2 linked regions of the Bdellovibrio bacteriovorus str. Tiberius genome follow. The protein of the gene in region 1 interacts with the protein of each later gene in a pairwise test. Links are inferred from orthologs where the notes say so. Each region holds a gene or a part of one and is shown in the gene's direction. Other genes may lie near its edges.

The links.
Region 2: the proteins of pepT (region 1) and tpiA interact in binary tests that used the Escherichia coli proteins (3 or more experiments, as listed by UniProt). The link is inferred for Bdellovibrio bacteriovorus str. Tiberius from one-to-one orthologs.

Annotation. Positions count from the first base shown.
Region 1 is NC_019567.1:2,993,326-3,005,620, reverse strand. What follows is about bases 6,958-9,873. They hold pepT (peptidase T), read left to right. Parts: upstream 6,958-7,760; coding sequence 7,761-8,987; downstream 8,988-9,873. Other genes in these bases: BDT_RS14240 (SDR family oxidoreductase), read right to left, coding at 9,450-9,873; BDT_RS14255 (fascin domain-containing protein), read right to left, coding at 7,125-7,625; BDT_RS14260 (hypothetical protein), read left to right, coding at 6,958-7,046. Also shown: BDT_RS14290 (hypothetical protein), read left to right, coding at 71-265; BDT_RS14285 (L,D-transpeptidase family protein), read left to right, coding at 429-1,964; BDT_RS14280 (beta-sandwich domain-containing protein), read left to right, coding at 2,038-3,330; BDT_RS14275 (hypothetical protein), read right to left, coding at 3,404-3,784; BDT_RS14270 (hypothetical protein), read right to left, coding at 3,886-5,184; BDT_RS14265 (zinc-dependent metalloprotease family protein), read left to right, coding at 5,531-6,589; more of BDT_RS14260, read left to right, coding at 6,579-6,957; more of BDT_RS14240, read right to left, coding at 9,874-10,295; BDT_RS14235 (alpha/beta hydrolase), read right to left, coding at 10,317-11,390; BDT_RS14230 (LysR substrate-binding domain-containing protein), read left to right, coding at 11,496-12,295. UniProt on the Escherichia coli protein: Cleaves the N-terminal amino acid of tripeptides.
Region 2 is NC_019567.1:998,052-1,009,449, forward strand. Bases 8,459-11,331 are described here. They hold tpiA (triose-phosphate isomerase), read left to right. Parts: upstream 8,459-9,468; coding sequence 9,469-10,194; downstream 10,195-11,331. Other genes in these bases: BDT_RS04920 (phosphoglycerate kinase), read left to right, coding at 8,459-9,457; BDT_RS04930 (hypothetical protein), read right to left, coding at 10,198-10,632; BDT_RS04935 (hypothetical protein), read right to left, coding at 10,646-11,331. Outside these bases: BDT_RS04885 (TatD family hydrolase), read left to right, coding at 1-265; BDT_RS04890 (S1 family peptidase), read right to left, coding at 228-1,163; BDT_RS04895 (beta-sandwich domain-containing protein), read left to right, coding at 1,408-2,871; BDT_RS04900 (beta-sandwich domain-containing protein), read left to right, coding at 3,014-4,576; BDT_RS04905 (beta-sandwich domain-containing protein), read left to right, coding at 4,647-6,011; BDT_RS04910 (beta-sandwich domain-containing protein), read left to right, coding at 6,117-7,091; gap (type I glyceraldehyde-3-phosphate dehydrogenase), read left to right, coding at 7,238-8,245; more of BDT_RS04920, read left to right, coding at 8,249-8,458; more of BDT_RS04935, read right to left, coding at 11,332-11,398. UniProt on the Escherichia coli protein: Involved in the gluconeogenesis. Catalyzes stereospecifically the conversion of dihydroxyacetone phosphate (DHAP) to D-glyceraldehyde-3-phosphate (G3P).

The DNA of each region.
Region 1 (12,295 bases):
GATGTAATTCACAGAAAGTGCCCGGCGACAGTTAAGCTGAGAGGACGTTCCTTTCCATGAAGGGGTAAGAATGATCCGAAAGCTCAGTCTACTGAAGAATCGTGTGGTGCAGTTTTATGATTTCCTCAAGGCCATGGATGAAATGCCCATGCGCCGCCTGTTAGGTGATTTTTACGAGGAAAAAGAACCCCGCCGCAAGGCCGTTCGCCGCGAAACCAAAACCTCGGTCGAAGATCTGCGTCCACAGAAGAATACCGAACAATAACATCGCCACCGCTCGTCACCCGTGCCGAGCGCCACGCATCCATTCGTTGTCCGACTGATTTTGGGCAACTGTCTCATATTCTCTTTAGCAACCAATAATAAAACGTTCAGAATCAAACGGCACCAAGGGCCTATCAACTTGATCATCCAAGGAGGGATACATCATGCGAGTGGCAGTGTCGTCACTGGTTCTGACTTTATTTGTACTTGTCTCCACGACAGCCAACGCCGCTGCCGTCGACTACAGTTCGGCATTAAGCCAACTGAGTCTTTCGGAAATGCGCCAGGCTGCATTGGGAATTTGGAAACATGGAATGAATCCGAAGACCTATTGGACTGACCGTCTGGAAACTTTGTATCGCAGCGGGGGAAATCTTGAAAAGACCCTGCGCCCGCAGGCCAATCAGGCTTTCTTGCGCATGCTGCGGGACCTGCAAATTGGCAGTGTTGATCCGGTGAACGTCGGTCGCGATGTCAAATTGGTGCGACGGGATTTTTTAACGCCCAAGCAGTTTCAAATGATCGCTTTGGCAGCGGGAAATGATGCTCAGAGCTTTGTAAATCTGGTGGCTCCGCAAAACGCTCCTTATATAGGTGTGCAGGCGGCGATGCAGAAAATATATCCCCACTGTATTGATGGCACCTGGCAGGAAATTGTGCCGCTGACGACGCCGTTGCGTTTGTATTCGATTCATCCGGTGATTCGTCAGATCAAGAGCCGTCTGGCTTTGCTGGGCTATCCGATGAACAACCTCGATGATCGCTTCGACGGCGATCTGCTGAAGGCTGTGACAGATATTCAGTGGAACATGCGCATTCGTCCTGATGGCGAGATTTCGCCCAAGGGTAAAGTCTGGTCGTTCTTAAGTGTGTCGTGCATGGATCGTGTCCGTCAGATTCAGGTGGATCTGGAAAAAATGCGCTGGTTCCCGCAGTACTTCGAAAAAAAGTACATCTTCGTGAACTTGGCGATGTCGTATTTCATCATGATGGATGTGGCGACCGAATGGCCCCGGGTGATGAGCTTCCGCACGATCAATGGTCGTCCGGCGCGCAAGTCTCCAACGATGCGTGATGAGATCACCAATGTGATTATCAACCCTTACTGGGTGGTGCCACCTACGATCTTTTATGAAGATAAGGTCAATGACCTGAAAGATCTGACCAGTGAGCAGATTCGGGAATACTTTGATTCCCACCACTATGAGGCCTGGGTGGGTGGCTTCCGCCGCAAGGTGGATCCGACCACGATTGACTGGAAGGGGATCGCGGACGGGACGGTGGATCCGGATATTATCATCCGTCAGCTGCCGCATCTGGGAAATGCCCTGGGAGTGCTTAAGTTTGATCTGACCAACAGCTTTGCGATCTATCTGCATGACACGAATCAGCGGGAGCTGTTTGATACGCCGATGCGCCAGCTTAGTTCCGGATGTGTACGTTTGGAAAAGCCACTGGATCTGGCCGAATACCTTTTGGAGGACACTCCGTGGGACCGGCAGACGATCGCATCGATGATGGCGCGGCCGGGGGAAGTGGTGGCAAAGCCCACCGAGATTCCGGTGCCATCTTACAAGCGCTTGCCGGTGTATACGGCGTATTTAACGTCGATGATGAACTCGGACGAAGTGGTGCGGTTTGTAGATGATATCTATGGTCAGAACAATGCGGTTCTGCGGTATTTGGATGGACGTTTTTAAAGAAGCCCGTTTGGGGCGAAAAGAAGCAGGAAAACTTAACAACGATATATCACAATAGTGAAAGGGGTTCGAAATGTTACTGAGTAGAGTACTCTTGTTCGTTTTAGCAGGGGCGCAGTTCAGCTTTGCGGCACCCGAGGCGGGTAATAAGCCGGATCTTCCAAAACCACCGGCACCTCCGTCTCAGCCTGCACCTCCTCCAGGTGAGACTCAGTATGAGGGGGTGGGGCGTATTGATCAGGTAACACGTGAAAAAGGCGGGGATCTGTATCGTCTGGATCTGATCAAGACTTTGCCTTTGGTGCGTATCGAGGCGAAATCCAAGCTGGGTCGCATGAAAATCTATTCTGTGTCACTGGTGACGGACAAGAATGAAAAAGTTCCGGTGCGCCAGTTGATGGGAGTGAATGTCGATGAGCCGATGGCACCGATCAGTTCCGAGATCTTCCAGACCAAAACCGGCATCACGGCTATCGAGATCCTGACCGAGGCCATGGGCGGTGAGGCCGCTTTGGAAATCAAGGCGTTTTCCACCAAAGAAGCGCCACGATTGGCGTTGGGATCCCGCATTCCGGCGTTTTCCTGCAAGCGCAATCTTGATGCGCTCTTGAAAGACAAGCTGGATCCGGTGCAATTGTGGGTGGGACGCGCGGAAGCGGCAGCTCCGGGTTCTGTCCAGGAAAAATTCGCGGGCAATCAGTTGCGTGACCAGGTAAAGGACTTTATCGCGACCATGAACACCGGTGGCACATATACGTCGACGTCGTATATCCTGACGCTGATGAACTTCTTCGTGGATCAGTACAATGCGGTTCGTGGTGGTGGCGTGTCTGAACCTGCCTATAAGGGTCTTCTGACCGGAACCTACGACATGCTGATTGTTTCCATCCAAAATGAGTTGCCATGCAGAAAGTTCCCAAGTGCAGATCTGATCAAAATGGCGATGGATTTTGCGAAGAAGCACCAGTCCATGGCAGCAGATGCCCGCGGTCGTACACTGTTTGCGACAATGATGTCCAAAGTGCGTGACTATGCTCCGGATCAGTATCGCAAGGAATTGGCAGCGGCCAACATGACCTTCCGTGAAGCTGATGCTGAAGGTACCAAGTACTATAAAATGTACGTGGGCAGCAAAGACGGCGATTTCCTGAAAGACACCAACAAGAACATGAGCGCTTACGCGTTCATGATTGCCGAGCAGGCCTTGAAGGTGGAAGTTAAAATGATGGACATCGAGCAGAAGTATCAGCTGATCGTCGAGTATCAGGCGAAGTACAACTCGAACAACGAGTTCCCTCAGGCAGTGGCGATGCGCTATCTGAATATCCTGTCGGAAGAAACTTTTGGTCACCCAATGTTCTATTAAGAACTTGGGATGCGCTGAAAATAAAAAAGCCGGATCTTTCGGGATCTGGCTTTTTTATTTTGTGCAATCGGGATTAGTTGACGCGCTCAACTTCGCCCAGGGATTTGATACTGCGCACTCTAAGATAGTCACAGTCAAATTCGCCAGTCAGTTTAAGTCGCAGTTTGTGATCTTTTTCCGGAGAACGATAATTGGAGCGGTCAAACTTGATCACCAGTTCCGCAATGTACTCCTGATTGTAGGATCCCGGAGTCATGACCTCGTAGGAGGTTACTTCAATCCTGTCATTTTTACTCAGAACAAAGTTGAAGCGGTTGGAAGTGTCCACCACGTTGAAATAGGCTCTGGTGATCTGAGCCACGCGGGTTTCACACTGGACACCTTTGGAGTCTTTCAAAGCCCAGACATTTTGGGATACAAAAATCAGCCCCGCAATCAGCATCTTTTTTTTCATGGTGACTTCCTGCCTTTATAAAGCGCTTCTACCTCAGCAGCAGGGGAAACGGAATATGAGATTGCAGAAGCGAGGTCGCAGGCAGAAGCCACAGGCAGAATTTACAGGTTCGGAGACCAGCCTCCCCAGGATGGGCAGTAGCGGGCATGGTCCGAGGGGCCGCGCAGAACGCCCCAGCGGTATTCGCCGCGCTCGTTGGGGTTGTTGGAAATCCAGCCCGCGAACAGCCTGCGTTTGAATTCGGCCATGTCCATGGTCCGACTTGAAAGATAGTTCACAACACAGACCGAGTCCTCGGTGATGCTTTGCTGCGGCATCTGGCGGGTTTCACTGGAGGCACTTTGATTTATATAAGGAAAGATCTTGGTCAATTCGGCCTTCTGATCTGTTGTCAGATTTTGTCCATTGTTGCGCTGAAGGATTTCTTTGTAGGTTCTTCTTAGCAGCATCAGGTCGTCAAAGATGCGTTCGTCCCGGCTGGGAGAAGAATAAATATCAAAAGCCTCATAGGACATGCAAGACGGGTATTGGCGTTTGTAGGAAAGAGCTTCGTTAACATAGGACACCCGGTCTTTGAACCCCACACAGACGTTTTCAACCAGACGCAAGATCATCGAGGTGTCGTCCTCTTGCTGGGTGGCCAGGCGGGACTGCAGCGTTTTAGTCCACTTCGATAAAGAGATCTGGAACTGTTCAGTGCTGTATCCCGGGACCTTCCAAACCGGTCTGCTTAAGTATGAAGCCGGCCGCCAGTAGCGAAAGCCCGCGCCGCTGGAAGAACTGAAGTCCCCTTCAAAGACCCAGTTGGGATTGGGCCAGGACTTTCGTTCCTGCATGGTGAAGCCGGAGTGTGATCCCACGACGGAATTGTAAACCAGATAGGGGACTCCGATGGGCAGGATTTCTTTGATCGTCCAAGAGTGGTGGTTCACGGCAGTGGTGGCAAGGACCCCGCCTGCACGGATGGCTTTGCGGTTGATGGCCACCGGATAAGTGTCACCGGGAAGTGAACGGGTGCTGGTGGTTTCATGGATATAGTTCAGGAAGCTTCGCACGCGCTCGATTTCCCGTTGGCGGTCCCAGCGGCTCATTTTGTTTGAAATTCTTGCGCCTGAATAAGTGGGATCTTTGATAACGAAAGGCAGCCGGTTTTCATAGGCGAATATCAGGCGCATCGAATAAACGGCATCGGCGCAGTCGACGCGAAATCCGTAATAGGGATTTGATTGTCCGTTGGGCAGTAGTTGGCGTGAGAAAAAATATTTGTTCCATTCATTCTTGACCCAGGACGAGTATCGGGATTCCCAATCCTGAGACCACTGGTTGACGTCAGCCCACACGGCGGCTTGGGCTTTTGTGCCCATTATGATCGTCGCGATAAGTATCATCATTAGTTTCATGTTTCACTCCGTAGTTAATATGAAAACATGAACCCTTTGGTATGCGCAGGTCCTGTGCAGCAGATCAGTGGACTGCGGACTGTCAGATATTTTGACATTTCAATATGTCGTTCCTCCCATGAAATTCGGTCAACGCCACGTATAAGGCATCCCACTGTAGAGTCACTTGACGCTTTTCACTCTGAAAAAGGTAAAACACAACAGATCGCGAGGGGTTATGAACAGAGTGTAAAGACTGTGAACCCTCGACACCCTGACGGGGGCTGTGCGCGAAATAAGAAGGCGCAGAGGCTGGATTTTCTTTTGCAATGAGCCTTTTCGGGGATTTTGAGATCAAGGGGGATGGATGAAAGCGTTGTGGGTAACTCTGGCATCAGTATTTATCTGTTCAGCGGCAACGGCTACGGAACAAGAGGATATCACCAGAGCGCATCTGCCAAAGATTGATGCTGAAGTGGAATGGATCCTGGGGGACAAGACCCCAAAGCGTGCGACTGGAAACCAAGCCTGGTTTTACGGCAACAAATTCACTTTTGTCTATAACACGGGTTCTCCGGCGAATTCGGCGGATATTTCTGTGGGTTACTTTTTGTACCGCACTTATGACATGTACTGTGCGTTGAAAAAGCAAAAGGCATTCTGTCTGGGTTCGAAGCTGCATGTGACATTTTCGATGAAGGGCTCGGAAGCTGATGCCGGTCGCACGGTCTATGTGCGCACAGCCAAAGGCAGTTTTGCCAGCAATTACCTTCAAGAGGCGCGTCGTCGGTTCTTCGAACACTTGGAAGCCATCGGCGGCAATGTGCCGGATCGCAACCGTGTGTATGCTTTGTTGGATGCAGACAAAATCCTGCGTATTCGCACTGATATGGTTGTGACTTTCGATGACGCCGGAAATGGCAATACTGCATGGAAGAAATTCTTCTATTCCCGTGAAGTTCTGGCTCGCGCGGCGAAGGTGTTGGGGAATATCGTGGGATTTGATTTGAAATCCCGTTCGACTATTCGTTCAACTTCACTTTACAAGGACAAATCACAGTTGCCGCATCTGAAAAGAGCGCAAAGCGGTTCGGGTGGCAGCAAGATTCAGACGGTGGTGTCGGGTCCGGGTACGACAAGTTCTTCCGGATTGTCTTGGGTGGGCAAGAACTATCGTCCGCACTTTGCCATGCGCTCAAGGTACAACGACTGGTCCAGCACCGCTAAATATGCAACAGCTTCGGCTTACGACAACACTGCCAAGATCTACTTGCATGAGCTGGGACACAACATGGGACTGGATCATTGCGGTAAAAACCAGAAGACCCTTTGTACAGATAACTTCTTTAACTTGAATGACGGCCGCTCCACTTTGTTGAATTATCTGAAACAGGTTGGTGGTGTGAAGGTGACTTATGCGTTCTAAGCTGATGATTGTTGCAGGATTGGTTGTGGTGGGCTGGCTTTGGTGCAGCCCTTTGCAGACAGGGCAAGAACCCAAGGCTGCTGAGTCCACCAAATCCTTTGCCGCGGAATCTCAGGTTGAAGAGCCTGAAACCATGACGGAATTTGCAAGCTTTGCTTCTGAAAGCCGCCCGAGGCACGATCATAAACATGAGCCGGGTCACGATTGCGAAGAGTCCCGTCGCTTTGCCGCTGAAGCGGCGGCGGGTAATGATGAAGGTCCCATGAGCAGTGAAGAGATCCTGCAAAGAGAAATGGGCACTGACTGGAAAGAGCAATTTGCCGTGACGGAACAGGATTTTGTGGGAACTGACGGTGAGCCTCTGGATCGTGCCGCATTCTTGCGGGAACAAGATGAGCAGGCTCGGCAAAATGCGACTTTGCCCATGGATTCATTGGCAGCTAAGGCGGGCCGATAATCACTTAACTATTCGCGATCGCCGGGCCTGCTGATTGCCGTGCAGCTTTATCGCAAGCCCGTTAAATCGCGTGCCTGATCAGTTGCAGATAACTCTGAATTTCTCCCAATTTCTTATTTGAGTCGCATCGCTGTGGATAGTGTCAGTGATCCGGCCGCCACCACCCACGGCTGTTAAGTAGTGACCACTGATGGTCTGGATGGCATAAGCACCATAGCCCAGCGAAATCAGTTTGAACTTTTCCCAAGCCTGCAGTTGAGTCGCATCAGAGTGGATCACATCGGTGATGCGTCCGCCACCGCCAACGGCTGTCAGATAGTTGCCGGTCGCTGTTTTAATTCCATAGTTGATCACTGAGTTTCCGTCGCAGGAATCCACCAAAGTGAAGCGTTCCCACGAGCCCACCTTGGTGGCATCCGTGTGAATGACGTCAGTGAGCCGGCCTCCGCCGCCGACAGCGGTGACGTAGTTGCCAAGATAGGTTTTGATCACACACGAAATGGGCGCATTGCAGGCCTGAGCGGCAGGAGCGGCCATGCCCACAAATACAATCGCGGATAGAATAAATTTTATTTTCATTGGTTTCTCCTCGGGTCATCCATGACCTCTTCAGCCCTAGCTGATAGCAGGCGAGGGTGGGATTCAATATTTAGCTTGGGAAAATGTCGAGATAATGCTTCGGCTCGGTCGAGTCCTGTGTCAAAATGGAGGCCTATGATGCAAATTCAAAAACAACTGGTCGATCGTTTCTTTCGTTACCTGGCAGTCAGCTCACAAAGTGATGACAATGCTTTGGCGTTGCCAAGCACTCCGGGACAACAGAAGCTCGCAGAGTTGTTGGCGCAGGAACTGAAAGATCTGGGACTGCAGAATATCGTGGTCGATCAGAATGCCACGGTGACGGCCGTGAAGCCGGGCACGAAAAAAGGTGGCCCGCGCATCGGCTTCATCACCCATATCGACACGGTGGATGTGGGTTTGAGCCCTGATATTCATCCGCAGATTCTGAAATTCACGGGCGAAGATGTCTGCCTGAACAAAAAAGAAAATATCTATTTGAAAGTGTCCGAGCATCCCGAGATCAAACCTTATCAAGGGCAGGATATTATCTTTAGCGACGGCACCAGTGTGCTGGGGGCCGACAATAAAGCTGCTGTCAGCGTGGTAATGACCTTGCTGGCGAACCTGCGTGATGATCAACAGTATGGCGACATCGTTGTGGCCTTTGTACCCGACGAAGAAATCGGCCTGTTGGGTGCCAAAGCCATGGATCTGTCCCGCTTTGAAGTGGATTTTGCCTACACCATTGACTGTTGCGAACTGGGCGAAGTGGTGTATGAAAACTTCAATGCGGCAACCGCCGACATGACGTTCACCGGCGTGACCGCGCATCCGATGTCCGCCAAAGGTGTTTTGGTAAATCCGATTTTGATGGCCCAGGATTTTATGGCGCTGTTTGATCGGGCAGAGACGCCGGAAAACACCGCCGGCCGCGAGGGTTACATCTGGTTTAACGGCATGACCGCCACCCAGCAGGAAGCCAAGCTGACAGCTTCGATTCGGGACTTTGATGTGAACTCTTTTGCAAAACGAAAAGAGAAGCTGGCAAAGGCCACGGAATCGATTCAAGCCAAGTATCCAACCTCCCAGGTGCAGCTTAAGATCACCGACACCTACAGCAATATCAGCTCCGCGATCGGCGAAGATCGCCGCGCGATTGACCTGATTTTTGCGGGTCTTAAAGAGATCGGCGTCGAGCCCAAGGTCATTCCCATGCGTGGGGGCACGGATGGAGCAGCTCTTTCTGCCAAGGGAATTTTGACTCCGAATTTCTTCACCGGTGCTTTAAACTTTCACTCCAAATACGAGTTCCTGCCCATTCCGTCGTTTGTGAAGTCCTATGAACTGGCCGAGAAAATCTGCCTGCTGGCGGCTCGCTGAGCAGAAAAGAAGGATTCTTGGTTTTGATCTCAAGTTATTGATATTACTTATGTTTGTGATGCCCGCAATAAAGGCATCTGAGCTGGGCCTGGGCTCATCTGCGTGAGGGTAAAAGTTTTCTCCGCAGTCTGAAAGTCCAAAGAAGTACTTGAAAACAGGGGGTAAAACCCCTATAAAGGAACCTCACTTCAAGTGAGACCGTGGTTCCGTAGCTCAGCTGGATAGAGCATCTCCCTTCTAAGGAGAGGGTCGTACGTTCGAGTCGTACCGGAATCACCAATTTTTTTCGCCCGAACGTCAGACCTACTGATTATATTTCCCAAATAAAAACTTAGAAATTTCAGTAGCTTGCACGAACGCACCAATTCGTTCGGATATTAGGAAGAGTGGACCAGTCGATTGCCGTCCGAACTCTTCCCACAATATTATTCCGCAAACTAAGCACCCTATTTTATTGAAGACTTATTTTTTGTTATCCAAAGCTAGCGATGACGATAACTCTTCAAAAGCCGCAGTCTGCGCCAACAGTTCCGCAGCAACTTGTTTTGATGTCGCCACAGCATCCGCGCCTGCCATAAAACGTTTTGGCGGTATTGTTTGCCTAGCGATTTCTATCAAAGCATTGGCGAGCTTTTTAGGATCGCCACCTTGGGTGCCTGCCATACCACTCCACCCTGTTTCCATTTGTTCTCTTTTTTCTTTATAGGCCGCCTGAGGATTAGAACCAAAAGTCATGGATTTTTTAGACAGAAGATCCGTTCTAAAGAATCCAGGATTCACAATTGTCGTGTTGATTCCGAATTGCGCTACTTCAGATTGTAAAGACAACATCCAACCTTCCACCGCAAATTTTGATGCCGCGTAAGCTGATCCGAATTCTATTCCGACCAATCCGGCAGTCGAAGAGATCGTGATGATATGCCCAGATTTTTGTTTGCGCAAAACCGGAAGAACCGCGCGCGTAACATTGAGTGGTCCATAGAAGTTAGTATTCATCTGTCTTTCAATGTCGGCTTGAGAAAGATCTTCAAAATAACCAGCGTAGAAATTTCCGGCATTATTCACTAAGACATCAATTCTGCCGAAACGTGAAACCGCCTTTTCAACGGCTGCGTTTGCATCAGATTGCTTCGTAACATCCAATGCTACAACCAGCAGATTTTCAGATTTCCCCAATGCTTCCTCAACTTGTTTGATATCACGACCTGTCGCGACCACAGAATAACCTGCTGCGAGCGCCGCCTTACCAATATCGATTCCCATTCCGCGCCCAGCACCTGTAATGAACCAAACTTTTTTGTTGCTCATAAAAGTCTCCTGTTTGATTTATTATTTAATATTTTTACTAAAAAACTCGATGATTTTTGGCATCGTCTTCACGACATCTTTGTCATAAAGGCTCATATGAGTGCCGCCCTTAACTATGAACAGTTCCTTCGGACCTTTCGCCAATTTTACGCCTTGTTCGCTATGCCATTTTGATCCGGCTTCACTTCCTGCGATCATCAATAGAGGCTGAGTTAATAACGTTCCGATTCGATCAAATGCAGAGAAGGCGTAAATTTTATCAATGCTTGAGAAAAGTAATCTGTTCGTTGAGTTTGGATGCAACCAGCGATTTGACAATCTGTAATATTCGCTCGCTTCGATCATGTCTGGTTCTGTCACTTTATCAGTAGTGTCAGGAACGTAAGGGATCAACATCGCCTCAGAGCCATTGGCCTCTGCTGAGCGTTGCTTTGCCACCGCCTCTAGCGTCTTAATTTGTGTAGCTACTGATTCAGTATTGCGCCAACCCTGACGGAAGCCAGCTCCAATATCCACGGCGCTCACTGTTGCAACGGCTTTAATTCGGTGTTCTGTTATAGTGGCACCTACGGCGTACCCACCGCCGGCGCAAATTCCCAATGCTCCGATTTTATTTTGATCAACAAAAGACAAAGATGAAATGTAGTCGACGGCACTTCTTACGTCTTCGACTCTCGAAGTTGGATCTTCCAAACCTCTAGGTTGACCTTCACTTGCGCCCTGATAAGCAGCATCAAATGCCAGAGCCACGTAACCTTGTTGCGCCAATCTGTAAGCGTAAAGGCCAGCCGTTTGTTCTTTAATCCCGCCGCCAGGATGCACGACGACGATAGCCCTATACTTTTTTGATTCATCTAAATCCGACGGTAGGTAAAGCATTCCCGCTAATTTCAAATTTAACTTCTTGAACGTGACTGCCCTTGTCTTGACGCTTGTGTCTTCGCTTAAGGCCTTATTAAAGTCCGCCATGGTGACGATGATTGAAGAACTCGCAACAGCTTGCTTCTTACTCGAGGTACTTTGCGCCATACTTACAACGCTCAGTAAAGATGCGCCAAGCATAGTCAAAACCTTCGTTGTCTTATTTGTTTTCATAGAGATCTCCTTGTTTTTTACGTTTTCTTATAGCTTAAGGTTACGCTCAGTTGAGGTTTCCTAAAATAGCGTATATATTCATGTTACGTTAACTGGAGGTTAATCATGGATAGGAACCAACTAGACGGGCTTTTAGCTCTCAAACTGGTAGCGGAGAAACGAAATTTTACGGCTGCCGCGAAAGAACTAGGCGTTTCACCTCCGGCCATCAGTAAAATGATCAAACAGCTCGAGCAAAGACTAGGTACGACGCTCTTGACCCGAACTGCAAGAAGCACCAGTCCGACAGAAGCTGGAGAAGCTTTTTTGAGCCAGGCGGCTCCCGCTCTGGAACATATTTTGACCGCTATGAAAGAAGTGGGAAGCCTTGGAGGCAAACCGACAGGAAAATTGAGACTAAACGTTCCTACTATGATCTATCCGAATTATCTGAAAAAGATTATTGCCTCTTTTACCAAAAAATACCCGGATGTCTCTGTCGAAGTCTGTCTAGAGAACGCCGCTACTGATATTTTTGCGCGTGGCTTCGACGCTGGCATTAGGGTTTCGGATATACTTGCGAAAGACCTCGTCGCCATCAAATTGTTTGGGCCCATCCGCTTTGTTGTTGTGGGATCACCCAAATATCTCGATAAAATGGGACGACCCAAACATCCCAAAGAACTGTTATCTCATAACTGTATTCGCGTGGGCGTGGGTGAACGGATATATGGGAACTGGGAATTTGAAAGCCGAGGGAAGGCATTGCGAGTGGAAGTGAAAGGCTCCCTCATCATGAATGATTCCATTCTTGCTTTGGATGCAGCGATTGACGGAACAGGCCTCCTATATATCACTGAGGATGCCGTGAGCGACAAACTTAATTCTGGCAAGTTGGAAGTTGTACTAAATCAATTTGCACCAAC
Region 2 (11,398 bases), 2.0 Mb from region 1 along the record:
CAATATCTCTATCAGTGGTGTGGTGACTTTCAAAAGTGCCGATTCTTTGCGTGAAACAGTGAAGATGCTGCCACTGGATCGTATCCATGTGGAAACCGATTCACCCTTTCTGGCGCCGATCCCGATGCGCGGGCGTAAGAACACTCCGGCTTACGTTGTTCACACGGCGAAGTTCGTGGCTGACCTGAAAGGGATCAGCCTTGAACAACTGTGTGAGCAGACGCGTATCAATGCTCTGAAAATGTTCCCGAAAATTCAGTGGTAGTTTGCAGCAACTGGGCGCGCGTGGTTTTGATCCATGGCGCGAACGGGGCCACCTTGGTCGCCTGGGCAATGCCAGCACAGCTGACTTGTCCGTTTGGCAGGCGTTTGCCATAGACCGCGGAATTGACTCCGATCACTTTCAGCACACCATTTTCATGTGAAAACTGCGGTCCACCGGAATCCCCCTGACAGATGAATACCGGCACTTTTGAGTTCAGCCAATAACGGTCATTGTAGCGGTTGAATTGGGAATCGATCCGCATAACTCCACGATGCAGCTGCCCCAGGTACGCAAAGAGGTCTTCGTTCGGTTTGCCGGTGTAATCCTTAGAGCGTCCAAAGCCATACACATAAACACTTCGGCCGGAATAATCTCTATTGGATTCGGTGTCGATACTGACCGTGGAATAACCTTCCGGAATGCCGCCATCGAAGGTCGCGATGGCGATGTCATGATCATAAAGTTTGGTGGAATTAAATTTCGGGTGGTGTTTATACGCCAGTCCCCGGCGGGTGGTTTCACGCACCAGCATCTTGCGGCCGAAGATCTCATAGTTGTTCGTGAACACAATATTGAATCCAGTCATGCCTTTGATGCTGTCGTCGAAACAATGCCCGGCTGAAAGCACCGTCTGTGGTGCGATCAGGGTGCCGGTGCAAAATGCCAGAACCTGATTGTGTCTGTTGATCATTTCAATCAAGACCACGCTGCGGGCGGCTTGGGTACCGCGTTCCCGAATCGGGTCCCCGTTAATAATACCTGTTTGGGACGTGTCGGAAGGCTCTTCCGCAGCGGGCCCGAATGAACGGGGGCTGCAGGCGGTCAGGGCAAGAAGGGTCGCTGTCAGGGCTGCGACCAGGGTTTTTAAGGCCGGGGAGGGGCTTTTAAATGCATTCATGGGATGACTCCTTGATGTGATCATCAATTGCTATCGCACGCTTTGCGGGGTCACCCGTTTTCTTTCTGAAACCTGCAAAAACACAGTTACCGTGAGGACTTGGGAACGCGCCGAAAAAGGACCTGCTGTCTAATTCTGAGTCAGTAAAAAATGCCCAGCTCAAAATTAGAGCTTATTTAGGAACCATTGTGGAGGCACGAACTTTGGAATAATCGCACTGTCTATTAAAAACAGGAGCGTCTTTATGAAGAACACACAATGGGTGGCGGGTTTGCTTGCCGCCGTGACTTTGATTCAGGCCTCAGCCCACGCTGAGATTATTTCGGACCTGCCGGGCTTTGACGATGGTGGCTCTCAAGGCCAGACGTTCCGTCCGCCTCCTCCGCCGATGCCTGATCAGGGCGTGACCCGTCAATATACGGATGTGGCGAACCTGGATCAGATCAGCCGCAAATCCGGTGGTGAAGCCTATCGTTTTAATCTGGTTCAACCCACTGTTTTGAAATATCTGGAGCTGAAAGTTCAGTCCAGCCGCCTGAAGATCCATGAAGCCACGGTGATGACCGTCAGCGGTCAGCGCTATATGATTCGTGAATTCCATAACAGCAACGTGCTTGAATCGGGCACCGTGTTGACCTCTGAAAACCTGAATCTGAATGAAGACATCCGCACGATTGAGCTGCGTATGGAGTCCTATTCCAATGCGGCGACGATTTCCCTGAAAGCCGTGGGGGACAGAGCGGTTCCTCGCCTGTCTGTGCAAAGACCTGTGATTGTGGCGCCGCCGACAACACCTTCACAGCCCAATCGTCCGACGCAGCCGTCGCAACCAAGCCGTCCGGTCGACACGCGTTTGAGTTCCGGTGATGTTGTGGTGTCGGTTTCTTCTCAGGGCAAATACTATGATGGCCGTGTGGTTGAGGTTTATCAGAACGGCAAGGTTCTGGTTCGCGACAATGACGATGGCAAAACATACGTTCGCGATATTTCCACTGTAGGCAAACGTATTTCCTGTGCATCCAATGGTTTGTGCGAAGGTGAAAACGTCATGGCGTACCCTGTGGGGACTCAGTCTAAAAACTACATGGGTAAAGTCATGGCTATATATTCCAATAATATGGTGAAAATGCGTGATGAAGATGACGGCAAGGAATACTTCCGCGATATCAAGGTCATCCACCGCAAATTGAACTGCCTCGAGTCCCTTTGTGTGAAAGACCGTGTTCTTTCCCGCTCGAATGACGGTTCCAAGTACTACGGCGGTAAAATTGAAGAGATCTATTCCAATGGTATGTTCGCTGTTCGTGATGACGATGATAGCAAGGTTTACCTCCGCGTAAGCCAGAACCTCTTTAAATCCGTACAGTGTCACAGTTCAGGTCTTTGTATTAAAGACCGTGTGATGTCCAAATCCACTGACAAGTACTACTTCGGCACAGTGACAGGGGTTTACTCCAATGGCCTTATTTATGTGCGCGATGACGACGACGGTAAATCTTATGCTCGTCAGCAGAACGTAGTGTTTAAAGAAGTCAAATGTGCCAACGGCTTCTGCCGTGGCGACCGTGTTCTGTCCACTCTGAGCAATGGCCGTTATTATGCAGGCCGTGTGGAAGGGGCCTATTCCGGCGGCATGATCTCGGTTCGTGATGACGACGACGGCAAGGTGTACGTGCGCCCTCATACGGTTTTGTCCCGCGCCAGATAGTCCAAGGCGCCCTTGGGCGCCCGCTGTCCAGGAATGAGACAGTTGACCAGCTTTAAAACAAATTTATCTGTGTTTGAGTCCCTCCGCAGGCGGCACGAACCTTGGATTACTGCCTGCGGAACCAAAACAGTATGGAGTCTTTATGAAACGTCGGTTGATTGCCACTGTGCTTGCGACACTTGCGATGATGCAAAATGCCCAGGCGGATATTATTTCAGACCTGCCAGGCTTTGATGATGCCGGCACGGGCACGGCGTTCCCGCCACCTCCACCTGAGGCAGGGTCTGATACTCAAACAGTGCAGCGCCAGTACACGGGCGAAGTTCAGGTGCGCGAGGTGTCCCGCAAAACCGACGGTGAGATCCGTAAGATCACTTTGGCTGAGGCTTTGACTTTGCAAAATATGGAAATCAAAGCCCGCAACGCCCGCGTGAAAATTCACGAAGTGACTTTGATTCTGGCCAATGGTCAGCGTTCCGACGTTCGTGAGCTTAGAAACGCGGCTGTTTTGGATATCGGTGGGACCGCGTCCTCCGGCAACTTGAATTTGAATCAGAAAGTGGCGGCGATTGAAATCCGCGCTGAATCCTATGGTGGTATCAGCGAATTGTCCGTGAGAGCGGTTTCTGATCTGGGTGTGCCGCGCATGACGGCGCAGGCTCCGGCAGTCGCTACACCGGTAGCTCCAACAGCTCCTCCAGCTCCGGGCCGTGCTGAAGAATCCGCGACTGTTCGTGTGGCTGACAAGGTTCTGTTCAACAACGGCAATAACTATGTCGGCACGGTGAAAGAGATCTTCATGAACGGTAAAGCCCGTGTCAGCTTCCCGGGTTACAGCCAGGATTCAATTCTGGATGTGAAGGATCTGGCTCGTTCCGTGAACTGCCAGGGCACTCACTGTGTGGGCGACCGCGTTTTGTTTGATAACGGCAACCAGTATGTGGGCGTGATCAGTCTGGTCTTTAGCAATGGTGTCAGACAGGTCAAGTTCCCGGGTTACAGTGAGCCTTCTTATCTGAAAGGTCAAGACCTGCAAAAGTCTGTTCAATGTGTGGGTGCTGTGTGTGCGGGTGAAAGAATCATCTACAACAACGGCAGCAACTATTATGCAGGCACTATCCGTGAGGCCTTCGTGAATGGCACAGTTTCCATCAAGTTTGACGGTTACAGCGAGTTGAGCTTCATCGATCAGAAGAAGCTGATGAAAAATCAGGCTTGCGGTAAAAATATCTGTGTCGATGACCGTGTGATGTACAACAACGGCAGTGGCGTTTTTGGTGGCCAGGTGAAAGAAATCTACACAGATGGTTCCGCCAAGGTCCGCTTTGATGGATACAGCGAGGTCAGCTATATCCACACATCTCGTCTGGTGAAGGCGACGTCTTCTGTGCAAGGCCTCAGCAATGGCACACGTGTTCTTTTCTATAATGGTTCTGGTCACTTCATCGGAACAGTTCGTGAGACTTTTGCTGATGGCACCGCTTCTGTCCGCTTTGATGGTTACTCTGATCTGAGCTTCATCGATGTGAAACGTCTGGGGCTTCAGACTGATTGTAAGAAAAATATCTGCACAGGCAACCGCGTGATCCTGAATGGTCAGCATCCAGGAACTGTGCGTGCGGTCTATACCAATGGTTATGCGTTGGTGAAGTACGATGGATACAGTGAGATGAGCTTTACTGATATATCCAAGCTTTCAAGATAAAGCCGAGTGGTAAATAGAGATTAGAAATTAGGGTTTTGAAGTTTAAATACCTGTAAATCTGGAGAATGTTATGAAAAAGAAACTGGTTCTTGGAATGTTGGCTGCGGCAGCAGTGATGCAGGCGACAAGCCCTGCGATGGCACAATACAATGACAACCGCCCGGGTCGTTACCCTGAAGCTCCGATGCCACCACCACCTCCGGGTCAGTATCTTCAGGAAGGCACTTTGGAAATCCAGGGTATCAGTCGTAAATCAGGCGGAGAGTACTATCGCATCAGCCTGCGCCGTGCGGTTTCTTTGGAGCGCATTGAAGTGGCGGCTTTGGCAATGCGTTTGAAAATTCACGATGCCAGCGTGATCACTGAAGACGGCCAGCGTGTTTCCATCCGTGAATTCCGCAATACAGCGGTGTTTGGTGTGGGTTCCCGCGCGGTTTCTGAAAACCTGAACCTGCGTTCCCGCATCGTCGCTATCGACATCCTGGCTGAATCCTATGGTGGTTATGCAGATGTTCGCGTGACGGCGCTGTCTACAGACGAGCGTCCTCAGCTGGTTCTGGGCAATCTGCAGCCGGAAAGACCTCAGCGCCCGGATCGCCCAAACCGTCCTGAGCGCCCTGATCGTCCAGGCAATGGTGGCGGCCACGGTGGTGGTAACAATGTCTGCGCTCGTCGTGCTGACGTGACTCAATTGCTGGCACAGCTTGATGCAGACATGGAAACTTACAGCCGCACGAAAAACTCTGCAAGCTACGGCAGTCCGGTTTACAACATGGCTGAACGTGAACTGCAAGCCACCGCAGCGAAGATGATCGAAGTTGCCAACAGCCGCGAAGGTAAAGAAACCGCTCTTGAAAAACTGGAGATTTTGGGTGCTTTGTACTTCAAGAAGATGAATCAGTCTTCTTATGGTTCCACTCAGTACAATGCGTATTCTGCAGTGGGCACGGCAATGTTTAATGCGATGGAAAAAGGTCTTGAGGTGACAATGGCCTGTGACCTTCGTTCCACTCAAGAGCTGCTGGCGAAAGCTGACGAGATGTCCAGAAAGATGAATCAGCAGTCTTATGGATCTGTTGCTTACAACGCCTACATGGGTCTTTCAAAAAAGCTGTACTCTGAAGCGCCGGGTTTCTTTGAGAAAGAAGCTTATCAGAACAGAAGAACGTATGTTGATATGAATACGGATCTGGAAGCCTTCTTTGCGAAGGGTGTGTCGTATTCTTACGGTTCTGTGGCTTATAATTCTTACCAGGAGCTGGTGCAAAAAGCCTCTTTGGTTGCACAAGCCAGCTTGAGAGCCTCTTTGCCTGGTATGCGTCCTTTGGAGCGCATTGAACTGGTGAAGCAGTTCGATTCACGTAAGAACCGCTTCTCTTACGGCAGTGTTATTTACAACCACTACGAAGCTATGCGGGACATCAGCTCAAAATAAAGGTGTGTTAAGGGAATTTCGGTTCCCTTTTGACACTGGTTTTCTTGGCACAAAGTTTGGATATAGGGTCAACGGATTCACTAATCAGTCTTTTAAGGAGACTTTATGAAAAAGAACCTCGTTCTAGGATCAGTAATTGTCGCTTCCCTTGTACAATATACAAGCCCTGCGTTTGCGAACAAAGAAGTTATCGGCGGTATCATTGGTGGTATCATCGGTGGCGGTATCGGTACGCAAATTGGTAAAGGGAACGGCAACAAAGCAGCTATCATCATCGGAGCTGTGGCTGGAACATTGATTGGCTCTAAAGTCGGCAAGGACTTGGATGAAGCTGATCGTCAGGCTCTGGCAGAAGCGCAAAGACGTTCTTTGCAGGACAATATCGGCAGCCGCCGCGACTGGGATGGCCGTTCTTATGGTTCCCGCACCGGTGCTCGCGGAAGCTTCACTTCCACTCGTGAAGGTTACAACAACCGCACGGGCGAATACTGCCGTGAATACACTTCCATCATCTACATGCGTGACCGCACCGAAGAAACCCGTGGATATGCGTGCTCTCGCCGTGATGGTTCCTGGTATGAAGTAAAAGAGACTGAAGTTCGCTTCAACGGCCGTGGCAACGGTGGTGGCGGTGGTCGTCACAATAACGAACCAATCCGTCCTACTCCGGCTCCGACTCGCCCAACTCCTCCTCCAGCGCCGGGCGGTCAGTATGGTCATGGTTATGAAGGCACAGCTCAGATCAGCCAGATCACCCGCCGCACTGGTGGTGAGTGGTTCCGTGTGACCCTGCGCTATCCAATCGCTTTGGATCGCATCGAGATCCGTGGCTTGGCTGCGGGTGTTAAAATCCACGATACGACTGTGTATACTGAATCCAACCGTCGCATCCAGGTTCGTGAGCTGACCAACACGGGTACAGTTTACGCGGGTGATACAGCGATTTCCGAGAACCTGAACCTGCGTGAGCGTGTTCAAGTTATCGACATCCGTGCTGAGTCCATGGGTGGCGTTGCCGACGTACTTGTGAAGGCGATTTCCAGCGAAGACCGTCCTTCCCTGACAGTCAGCCGTTACTAAAAAACATCAGTGCCGCCAAAAGCGGTACAGATGCGGAAATTTTAAGTAATTTTCACTAAAAGCCAGTCTATGACTAACAGTGTCTAGACTGGCTTTTTAGTCTCCAAAAGTCGATATTGAGTGGGTTTAAAACAAGGAGCTCACTCATGTCTAAGTTGCGTGTTGGTATCAACGGTTTTGGTCGTATTGGTCGTGTTCTTTTCCGCGCGGGTTTTGAAAAATTCGATATCGTCGGAATCAATTCTCTGGACAGCATCGAAGGTGATGCTCACTTGCTGAAATACGACTCTGCCCACGGCGTGTTCAACGCTGATGTTTCCACCGAAGGTCACAACCTGATCGTAAACGGTAAAAAAATCGCAGTTTCCAAAACTCGCAATCCAGCCGAAGTTCCTTGGAAGGACCTGGGCGTGGACATCGTTCTTGAGTGCACAGGCGCATTCAAAAAACGCGAAGATTTCATGCAGCACATCTCTGCTGGTGCAAAACGCGTTCTGGTTTCCGGCCCTGCTGAAAAAGGCGCTGACATCACTATGGTGTACGGTATCAACCACGAATCCTACGATCCATCCAAGCACGTTGTTGTTTCCAACGCGTCCTGCACGACAAACTGTCTGGCGCCTTTGGCGAAGGTTCTGAACGACACATTCGGTATTGAACACGGTACCATGATGACAGTTCACTCTTACACGAATGACCAGAAGATCCTGGACGCTCCTCACAGCGATTTGCGCCGTGCCCGTGCAGCGGCTGTCAGCATGATCCCGACAACAACGGGTGCTGCGAAAAACGTGGGCCTGGTGCTGCCAGAGTTGAAAGGTCTGATCGACGGTATCTCCGTGCGTGTTCCGACTCCGAACGTTTCTTTGGTGGATTTTACATTCACTGCGAAAAAAGACGTGACCCGTGAATCCGTGAACGAAGCTTTGATCAAAGCTTCTGAAGGCGCGATGAAAGGTGTTCTGGCGGTAGAGCACAAAGAACTGGTCAGCGTTGACTTCAACGGCAACAAACACTCTTCCATCGTCGATCTGGCTACAACCATGGTTGTGGGCCCGCGCATGGTGAAAGTTCTTTCCTGGTACGACAATGAAACTGGCTTCTCCAACCGCATGGTTGACGTTGCTTTGCACATGCAGAAGAAAGGTCTTTAATTCATGGCTAACGGTCTTAAAGGCATCAAGACAGTTCGTGACTTCGAGTTGGCAGGGAAAGTTGTTTTCCTGCGCTTGGATTTGAACGTTCCAATGGAGAACGGCAAGATCACGGATGAAAACCGCATCACGGCTTCTTTGCCGACAATCAAGTATTGCATGGAACAAGGTGCGAAGCTGGTTATGGCTTCCCACCTGGGCCGTCCAAAAACCAAAGACGACACAGAGTTTTCTTTGGAGCCTGTGGCAAAACGCCTGCAGGATCTTTTGAATGCCGAAGTGATTCTGGTGGAAGAACCGGACTCTGACGCTCCAAAACACCTGTTGCCTTCCCTGAAACCAAATCAGTTGATCCTTCTTGAAAACGTGCGTTTTGAAGAAGGGGAGACGAAGGACTCCATCGAGTTCGCGCAAAAGATCGCCAACTACAGCGACATTTATATCAATGACGCTTTCGGGGCTTCTCACCGCGCTCACGCGACCATTCATGCTTTGCCTTCAGTGATGAAGGACAAAGGCATTGGCTTCCTGATTGAAAAAGAAATCACGATGCTGGATTCCTTGCTGCAAAATCCAAAACGCCCGTACATCGCGGTGATGGGTGGAGCAAAGGTTTCTGACAAGATCGCGGTTATCGAACGCCTGATGGACGTTGTTGACGGTTTCATCGTGGGTGGCGCGATGGCGTACACTTTCCTGAAAGCTCAAGGTCTGCCAGTTGGTAAATCTTTGGTTGAAAATGACAAATTGAAATACGCGAAAGAAATGATCGAGCGTATTGAAGCCCGCAATAAAACCATTTTGTTGCCGGTGGATCATGTGGCAACCAAAGGCATCACGGACACAGCGCACGCGCATGTGACCAATGATGTGGCGATCGCAGAAGACGAACTGGGTGTGGACATCGGTCCTAAGACCATCAAGAACTTCTCTGCAGCTTTGCGTGAAGCGGGAACTATTTTCTGGAACGGCCCTATGGGCATCTTTGAAAATCCGGCCTTCGCTAAAGGCACTTTCGGCGTAGCTGCGGCTATTGCTGAAAGCGATGCAGTTAAAATCGTGGGTGGTGGTGATTCTGCAGCGGCAGCGGAAGCTTCCGGCTTTGCAGGTAAAATGACCCACATTTCCACAGGTGGTGGCGCGTCCCTGGAATATCTTCAGGGCGATAAGCTTCCAGGTTTGGAAATTCTTAGAACCCGCATCCGCGCATAAGGATGGACGTTATGAAAAAGATTTTTGCTGCTAACTGGAAGCTTTTTAAATCCCCAAAGGAAACTCGAGAGTTTTTTGGCCAGTTCAAAGAGCTGGTGGGGAAGGCAACCGGCGAAGTGGTCTTTTTCCCTTCGGCGATTTCTTTGGAAGCTGCCAGTGAATCTTTGAAAGGTTCTGCCATCAAGTTTGGTGCGCAGAACTGTTATTTCCAGGCACAAGGTGCTTTCACAGGGGAAAACTCTGCTCAGGTCGTTAAAGAACTGGGCGGCAGCTATGTTCTGATCGGCCATAGCGAACGCCGTGCGATCTTCGGCGAAGGCGACGCCTTGGTGGCAGACAAAGTGGCTTTCGTTCAAGGTTTGGGTCTGACGCCGATGTTGTGCATTGGCGAAACCCTGCAAGAGCGTGAGTCTGCAAAGACTTTCCGTGTGCTTGAAACCCAGCTGAATCTGGGGCTGGCAAAAGCCGACAAATCCAAGCCTGTGGTCGTTGCTTACGAGCCGGTTTGGGCGATCGGGACGGGGAAAGTGGCAACACCGGAACAAGTGGCTGAAACGCACACTGATGTTTTCAATATTCTGAAAGCTCTGGGTTTTGAAACTGCGCCGATCCTTTATGGTGGCAGCGTGAAACCGGACAATGCCGCTGGGTTGATCAAACAACCGCACGTGAATGGTTTCCTGGTGGGTGGGGCTTCTTTGGAAGCAAAATCCTTCAGCGAGATTGCTTCCGTTTAGGATTTAGCCGTTGCCGTAGCGCTTTTGGCGCGCGGCTGCTTTGACAGCGTCTTCGACCAGTTTGGCGTCAGACGGGGAAAGCTTCTTCAGTGATTCGAGGAAGCTTTTTTTATTTTTCTCATACAGTGGCAGGACGATTTCGCCTGCGAACTGAGTCGGATCTTTTTTCAGCATTTCCACAGTCACACGCAGGATTTCGGCATCCAGTTCCGGCGTGGATTTTTTGACAGCGGATTGCACCGCACCTTCCAGGGCTTCAAACACTTCATCCTGAGCTTTCATGTCAGCTTCAGTCAGCTTGGTGTCTTCATCCGCTGTTTTGACGGTTTCAAGTTTCAAAGCCTGCAGTTTTGACACATCAGCAGACACCGCATCAGCCGCCAAAGCAGGGGCTGCGCAGAAGGAACAAACGATGGCAATAAGTGCTAATTTTCTCATTGTGCTCTCCTTCTTACGGTTTGATCATCACGCCGATCATTCTGTACGGTTTTCCCTGTTTCGCGTATCGACGCGCTTTCGGGGAACTTAAGAATGAATTGTTTGAATAGAAATCGCTGACAAAACCACCGTTGTCACCCCAGTCCGTTTTGATCTGAACGTCACCGGATTCCTTCGTGCCATTATGATAGACGATCACAGCGCCTTTTGGAACATCCGCAGGACTTTTGATCATGTCGCGGTACTTCGGATTGTCCATCAGATTGATCATGCCCTGGGCTTTCAGATCACGAACCGCATCGCGGGCATGTCCCCCTGGAGGATAGCGATCAATCATGTCACCACCCATCAGGGCGCGTTTGACATAGCGGTAACAGTAGCTTGTCGAGCGGGAGCGTTTGTTTCTCAATCCATAGCGGATAGTGTCTTTGACTTCTTTGCCTTCAGAATAGCCCATGATCATCGGATCATTGGACCACTTCCCGGCAGCCGCATTCTTGGGAATTGATGCACTTGAAGAGCGGCTGACTTCTTTACTGACGTTCTCCAGGTTCTGCAGATTGCGCTGAACAGTTTCGCTGGGCTTGGTTGTCGAGCAGTCTTTACAAGTCGTGATAAAGCCACCCTCGGTTTGACGAGGATCCTTGTTCTTCGCCAGATTTGGATCGACGTCCGGCATTTGATTGGCTTTGACGCTTTCTTTGGTCGGAAGTGTAGGGCGGGCCTCGGTTCCTTCCACAGGCAGGCCTTCACCGTCACGGATCGC